One region of the Desulfovibrio intestinalis genome, then DNA from elsewhere that is predicted to be linked to it. Evidence: riboswitches for the same ligand, from Rfam matches in the RefSeq annotation. Region 1 holds a riboswitch; each other region holds the start of a gene.
The links. Region 1 has a riboswitch for cobalamin ahead of HNQ38_RS13140 (sirohydrochlorin cobaltochelatase). Riboswitches for the same ligand answer to the same signal wherever they lie in the genome.

Region 1 (2,266 bases):
CGCAGCTTGCGGGTCCAGGACATTTCAGAAATGTGCACAAGACCTTCAACGCCGGCTTCCAGCTCAACAAATGCGCCGTAGTCAACCAGGTTGGTGACTTTGCCGGAGCACTTGGCGCCTTCGGGGAAGCGGGCAGAAATGTCCTGCCACGGATCGGGCACGAGCTGCTTGAGGCCCAGGGAGACCTTGTTGTTGTCGCGGTCAAAGGAAAGCACCTTCAAGGTCAGTTCCTGACCGATGGTGATCATTTCCTTGGGATGACGGATGCGCTTCCAGCTCATGTCGGTGATGTGCAGCAGGCCGTCGAGGCCGCCCAGGTCCACGAACACGCCGTATTCGGTGATGTTCTTGGCCTTGCCCTGCACAGTCTGGTTTTCTTCGAGGGTGCGCAGCAGATCCTGACGCTTGGAATCGCGTTCTTCTTCAAGCAGCACGCGGCGCGAAACAATAACATTGCTGCGGCGGCGGTTGATCTTGAGCACGCGGAATTCGAACTCCTGGTTGACCAGGGCGTCCATGTCCGGCACGGGGCGCAGATCCACATGAGAACCGGGCAAAAATGCCTCGACTCCGCCGATGTCCACAGTGTAGCCGCCCTTGATGCGACGTACGATGTGGCCGGTGATGACCCTGTTGTTTTCCTGCACGTCTTCGAGCTGATCGAAGACCTGCATGCGTTTGGCCTTTTCAAAAGAAAGGGTAATGGTGCCGTCGTTTTCGTTCTTGCGAACAACGTACACGTCCACCTTGTCGCCCACGGCAACGACCATGTTACCAGCGGGATCGCGGAATTCAGCCGCGGGAATCTGACCCTCGGACTTGAAGTTCACGTCCACCAATACATTGTCTTCGTCCACGCGAACGATTTCGCCCTTGGTGATAGAGCCTTCTTCAAGGTCGCCAAAATCGGAAGTGAGGTAGTTTTCGAGAGCACTCTCGAAATTCATTTCGGTTTCGTGCCCGGTTTCCAAGCCTGCCATATGTCCAGCCTCCAAACATGATTTCCCTTTTTAAAGGGAGGTCGCATATGTAGCAGAAATTTGACGGAAGAACAAGGAAAAATAAGCTCAGATCGGCCAAGGAAGCCACAAAGCGGCCACCCAACAGGACTTGGGGACAACACGCAGTGCAACCGCCTGCCCTCCTTGACATTTGGCGCGCCCTGTTGTCCTGTACTCTTTTGGCGGGGAATTTCGTGCAAATCGAAAACAGTCGCGCTGCGGTAAGAGGGGACAAGGTTTCTTTTCGCCTGCTCAAGGTGGGCGGCGTTTGACAGCCAATCGCGCAAGCGGTGAAGGCGAAACCAAGGCGCGGGCACACAGCCCCACAACCCTCAAGTCCGAACATCCGCCGGGGCCAGAGCCCTTTTGCGAACCTTTCAACGCGATATTGAGGAGGTTGCCATGCCACGCACCCTGTCACATTTCGGGCTTCGCCCACTACTCTTTCTCCTGCTGCTGCTCGCGGCGCTCAGCCTTACCGGCACAAGCCACGCTTCCGGTGAAGCCGCACCCAAGGAAGGCATTTTGCTGGTGGCCTTTGGAACCAGCGTTCCCGAGGCTCAGCCCGCCTTCAAGGCTGTGGATGCGGAATTCAAAAAAGCTTTCCCCGGCGCGCCTGTGGTCTGGGCCTACACTTCACAGATCATCCGTAAAAAACTGGCCGAACAGGGTCAGCCTGTGGGCGGCATCAGCGACGGCTTGGCCCAGTTGGCCAAGGACGGCGTGAAAGTTGTGCGCGTGCAGTCGCTGCACGTTTTGGCCGGTGAGGAATTCACCGCTCTGGAACGGGCCGTGCTGCTTGACGTGAGCAAAAATCCCGGCCGCTTTGAGTCCGTATTTATGGGCCGTCCCATGCTGGAATCCAAGGGCGATGCCCAGGAACTGCTGGCTGCCATCAAGGCCGACACCAAGAGCGCCCGCGGCAAAAATACCGCCCTTGTGCTTATGGGTCACGGCCAGAGCCACGGCCGCGCCGACCTGGCATTTGAAGGCGTGTACGCTGTCTTCAAGTCCACTGACAAAAATATCCATATGGCCACTGTGGAAGGGGCGCGCAATTTTGACGACATGCTTGAAGGCCTCAAGGCCGCCAAGATCAAGCATGTGGTTATCGCTCCCCTGATGCTGGTAGCTGGCGACCACGCCCGCAACGACCTTGCAGGCGACGAGGACGATTCCTGGGCCACACAGCTCAAAAAAGCAGGAATCAAGGTTGACGCCCACCTGAAAGGCCTTGGCGAAACGCCCGGCGCTGCTGCCATTCT
Region 2 (2,266 bases), on a different contig from region 1:
CACGTCATGAACTGTTGTGCGGTCTGCGCTGCGGCATGACCTGCCCGACGATCTATCCGGCCATCTATCCGGCAATCAGCCCGAACAGCAGCCCGAGCAGTAGTCTGATACGCGGGCTGATGGCCTAGCTGATAGCATGACTGATCCCATGGCAGATAGCGTGCCCTATGGCCTAGCGGGTAGCTTGGCTGATGGCACGCAAGCAGCGGCATAAGCAAAAACCGCATCATGGCCGCCTCCGCACCAGCAGGGCAAAAAACGGACCGCCCAGAAGAGCCGTCACCACACCCACGGGCAATTCCTGCCCCCCATCCAGCACACAGCGGGCCAGCACGTCGGCCCAAACAAGCAGCACCCCACCGCCAAAAAATGCTCCAGCCAGCAGAGGGCCGTGACCGCAGCCCAGCACAAGGCGCAGCACATGAGGCACAACCAGACCCACAAAGCCGATAACTCCGGCTATGGCCACGCAACCCGCCGTCATGCAGCTTGCCCCGGCCAGCAGCCAAAGCCGCGCCCGCCCCACATGCAGACCAAGCTGGGCAGCCTGCTCGTCGCCCAAGGTCAGCACGTCCAGCGCCCGCCACCCCCAAACAACCGCCGCAAGACCGGGCACAAGGGTTGCCAGCAACAAGGGCAGACTGTCCCAGCCACGCCCCTGAAAAGACCCCATAATCCAAAAAACTATGCTGGTTACAGACTCTTCATTGAGCGCCTTGATCAGGGCCACCAGCGCGCCAAGAAAAGCTGCCACGGCAATGCCCGCAAGTATGACGCTCTCACGCCTGAATCCGCCGTCGCCCCTGCCGAGCCACAAGGCTCCTGCCAGTGCCAGCAGTGCGCCCAGCAAGGCAGCGGGAGCCACAAGAGCCGCCGACCCCGGCAATGAAATATGCAGTGCCGACAACGGGCCGCTTAACGCCGCGCCGATGATTCCCCCAAGGGCGAGAGCCATGCTCGCGCCACAGGCCGCTCCGGCAGAAATACCCAGCGTAAAGGGATCAGCCAAAGGATTGCGCAACACCCCCTGCAAAGCCACGCCCGCTACCGCCAAGGCTCCACCGCACAAGGCTGCAAGGCACACGCGGGCAAGACGAATCTGCCCCACTACCAGCATAAGTGCCGTCTCCTGCGGCGGTGCGGCCAGCCCCAATTGCGCGGCCAAAGCGTGAAAAACCTGCCCTGCCGATAGTGAAACCGGCCCCGGCAGGCAGGCCAGCGGCAAGGAAACAAGCCACAGCAGCGCCAGAACCGCAAACGCGGGCCACAGGCGTGCAGAAGTATGTACGGAAGGGGAGGAGGAATATGGTATCGCGGTCATGCCCGCCCTTTGCAGACCCAGCGTGAACCGCATGGGCATAAAAAAGGCCTCTTCCGCCACAAAACACTAGCTGTTTCATGAAGGAAGAGGCCCGTATTTCCTCAATCCTGCCGGCAAAATCCCGTTGCCGTGGCGGCTCAGGCCGCAACCCCGGCCCGTCACAAAATAGTGGGGCCGTGGGGCAAGGCAGGTCTTCCGGCTTGGCTCCCTTTCACCGGCCTTCCCGTTTCCAGTGGCGCTGTATGGTGCGAGGTTCATGAGCCTTACGGCGGCGGGTCCGCTCCCGCATCTCACGGGATTCCCTTTTCAAGCCGGGCAACCCGGCTACCATTGCCGCGCCTACTGTAGGCGGGGGCGGCAGGCCTGTCAATGCCGGGCAAACATATGCAAAAGAACCGGACAAAAAGCACCACACCACTATTGTTTTTGCGCTTTTGCCGGGCTAACATGCGGGAGATTTTTACAAATCTCGAAGGGATGTATATGAACATTGCGTATGACGGATTTTTCCTGAAAGAAGGCCTTCAAAGCCTGGGGCACACGCTCATTGATCTTTCGCCTTACAGGGAGAAAAACCTCACACAAACCCTCGCCAGCTTAGACTCTCAAGTGGACATCGTGCTGGTGGAACTTTTTGGAGGCAAAAAACTTCCTTCTGACCTGCATCAATGCCAAACCCGTCTGGCGGCATACTGCATTGACTCAAGCATCAACGCTTTCTGGCTCGAACATATCTGCAAGGCCTTCGACGATGTTTTCGTCGATCAGCTAGAAACGGTCTCAACCCTGCGCAAAGCTGGAATCAAGGCTTTATGGCTGCCTCTCTGTGCTCAGAAGGCGGAGTTCCGGTCTCCACCACCGCAAAAAAAATACGATATCTCCTTTGTAGGTACCAATACCCCGCAACGACCCAAAAGATACAACATCCTCAACCTGCTGTTGCAA
Region 3 (2,266 bases), on a different contig from region 1:
GGAAGAGGTCGTAGTTGGGGTCTTCTTTATTGTAGTTAACCCCGGACTTCACCTTGAAAATCTGCACGGGGAAAATGGATGTTTCCCCATTGCCAAGACCAGCCTTGGTGGCCTTGAGCAGATTTTTGGTCACCATGCGGCCTTCGGCGGAGGTGTCAGTACCATAGTTGATGGAACTGAAAGGAACCTGAGCCCCGGCGCGTGAGTTCATTGTGTTCAGGTTGTGGATAAAAGCTTCCATAGCCTGATAAGAGCGGCGCTCGGTGTACTTCAGGGCTTCTTCGGCGGCATAGGCATGGGCTTCTACTGCCATGCTCTTCTGCTCCGCAGGCATGACCTCGTTCAATTTACGGCCAAATTCTTCCATATTGCCAAGGCGCGGGCACAGGTCGACACTTGCCAGCAACTTTTCAGTAAAGGCAGCAGCTTCCGTAGCTTCGAGATGCATGGCAATGCGCACAAAGGCCGTAAAAGCCCTTTCGTATTCCTTACGGTACGTCTTGATAACGCCTTCGGCCATAGCGAAATCAAAGTGCGGCACACTCTGCCCACCGTGCATTTCATTCTGGTTGGCCTGAATGGCTATGCAGGCAAGAGCCGAATAGCTTTCAATGGCGTTGGGTTCACGCAGATAGCCGTGCCCGGTGGAAAATCCGTTTTTGAACAATGGGATAAGATCTATCTGGCAGCACGTTTCCGTGAGCATATAGAAATCTTTGTCATGAATGTGGATATCGCCATTGATATGTGCTGACGAAGCATCCTTGGGCAAAATATAGTTGTCGATAAAGTACTTGGAGCCTTCGGAGCCATACTTGAGCATGGTGCCCATGGCCGTATCACCGTCAATATTGGCATTTTCACGCTTGATATCTTCGTGAATGGCCGGGGAATACGTAAGCTTTTTATAAATATCCATGAGATACGATTCCGCATTGCGGATCTTCGTATGCTCGGCGCGGTACAGAATATAAGCTTTGGCAGTCTTGGCGTAGTCGTACTGAATCAGTGTTTCTTCAACCAAGTCCTGAATTTCTTCAACGTGCTTCAGCTCGCGTGCGTCCAGTTTTTTGCAGACTTTTTCCGTTACAAATAAAAGATCGGTAGGGGACATATCCTCACCACCAACGGCCTGATTGGCCTTGGTAATGGCGTTGAGGATCTTGACAGAATCAAAAGGCACTGCCGTGCCATCGCGCTTGGTAATGCTGGCGGGCATGGAGAAAAACTCCCAAACGTAACAACTGTGAACAAAGGTTCGTTCGGAACCCGAACGAACAAAACACCGATGACCTATATGGGGCGATGGTTGTAACCCAAAGACATGCCTGTAGTCGGGAGCAGGTAGCTCCCCGGCAATGGACTGGTCGGCAAAGGCCCCGTACCGACAACCCATACTGAGTCTGCTCAGGAATATACCTGGCAGCCGTTGATTATGTTTGAAAGCAGGTCTTCCGGCTTGTCGACCATCTTTTGGCCTTCCCAGGCTGTCAGCCCAGTGGCACATGTAAAAAGGTGGCATTTATCCGACTTACGGCGGCGGGTCCGCTCCCGTTTTTCACGGGATTCTCTATTAAGCCCCAAAAGGGCGCTTTCAATGTCTAGAAAATCTCAAAAGAACTGCACCGTGTCAATCGGGGTAGGCAAAAAAGGCTTCCTAGCTTCGTAGGAACAGTTCAGTTTATATTGAGAAAATTTATTATAAAGCCTTTCTTAGGCCGAAAAAAGACCGCAAAAAAGCGATGGACACGAGCCGTACTCTGCCCAAGATGCATCTGCCGGAACCGCCATTGAAAGTTCCGCAGCCTGTTATGGTTGGCTGGTGACTCCCTAGGTGCAGAGTGCAATCTAGCGTACTGGGCAGAGGATTTCAAGGTTGATCAAGCCCTTGGGAAATGCGGATTTGCGGATGTGAGCGCCGGAAAACCGCACTAACTGCCACTTTTCCGAGGTGCATTTTTTTCAATAAATATTCCTGACAAGCAAGATAAACCGCTTCTCCAGTGCCTAAACAGCAGCTAGCAGGCTTAGTTTATTAACAAAAAATATGTGCTCTTTTGCCTGCCCAATGCTGTCGTTCTCCGCCATGCCGTGCACAGGGAGGGGCAATCAGCTCCACCGCATTGTGAGGGGATCGGTTGAGCGCGCCTGGCCGCTAACCCCATTCCTCCACCCAGCACGCAAAGATCCCCCGGCGCTTGCCGGGGGATCTCCCGTTCAAAATGTACTAATGTACTGCTGAATATACTACGGCAGCAGTATCAAG

Region 2: another riboswitch for cobalamin. It lies ahead of HNQ38_RS01810 (FecCD family ABC transporter permease); the one in region 1 lies ahead of HNQ38_RS13140 (sirohydrochlorin cobaltochelatase).
Region 3: another riboswitch for cobalamin. It lies ahead of HNQ38_RS04400 (anaerobic ribonucleoside triphosphate reductase); the one in region 1 lies ahead of HNQ38_RS13140 (sirohydrochlorin cobaltochelatase).

Annotation. Positions count from the first base shown of each region.
Region 1 covers NZ_JACHGO010000009.1:74,559-76,824, forward strand. The annotation lists gene HNQ38_RS13135 (30S ribosomal protein S1) at 1-980, opposite strand, end outside; cobalamin riboswitch at 1,147-1,369, shown strand; gene HNQ38_RS13140 (sirohydrochlorin cobaltochelatase) at 1,404-2,266, shown strand, end outside.
Region 2 covers NZ_JACHGO010000001.1:410,505-412,770, reverse strand. The annotation lists gene HNQ38_RS01810 (FecCD family ABC transporter permease) at 227-1,321, opposite strand; cobalamin riboswitch at 1,490-1,669, opposite strand; gene HNQ38_RS01805 (glycosyltransferase family protein) at 1,805-2,266, shown strand, end outside.
Region 3 covers NZ_JACHGO010000002.1:361,064-363,329, reverse strand. The annotation lists gene HNQ38_RS04400 (anaerobic ribonucleoside triphosphate reductase) at 1-1,219, opposite strand, end outside; cobalamin riboswitch at 1,428-1,611, opposite strand; gene HNQ38_RS04395 (M16 family metallopeptidase) at 2,248-2,266, opposite strand, start outside.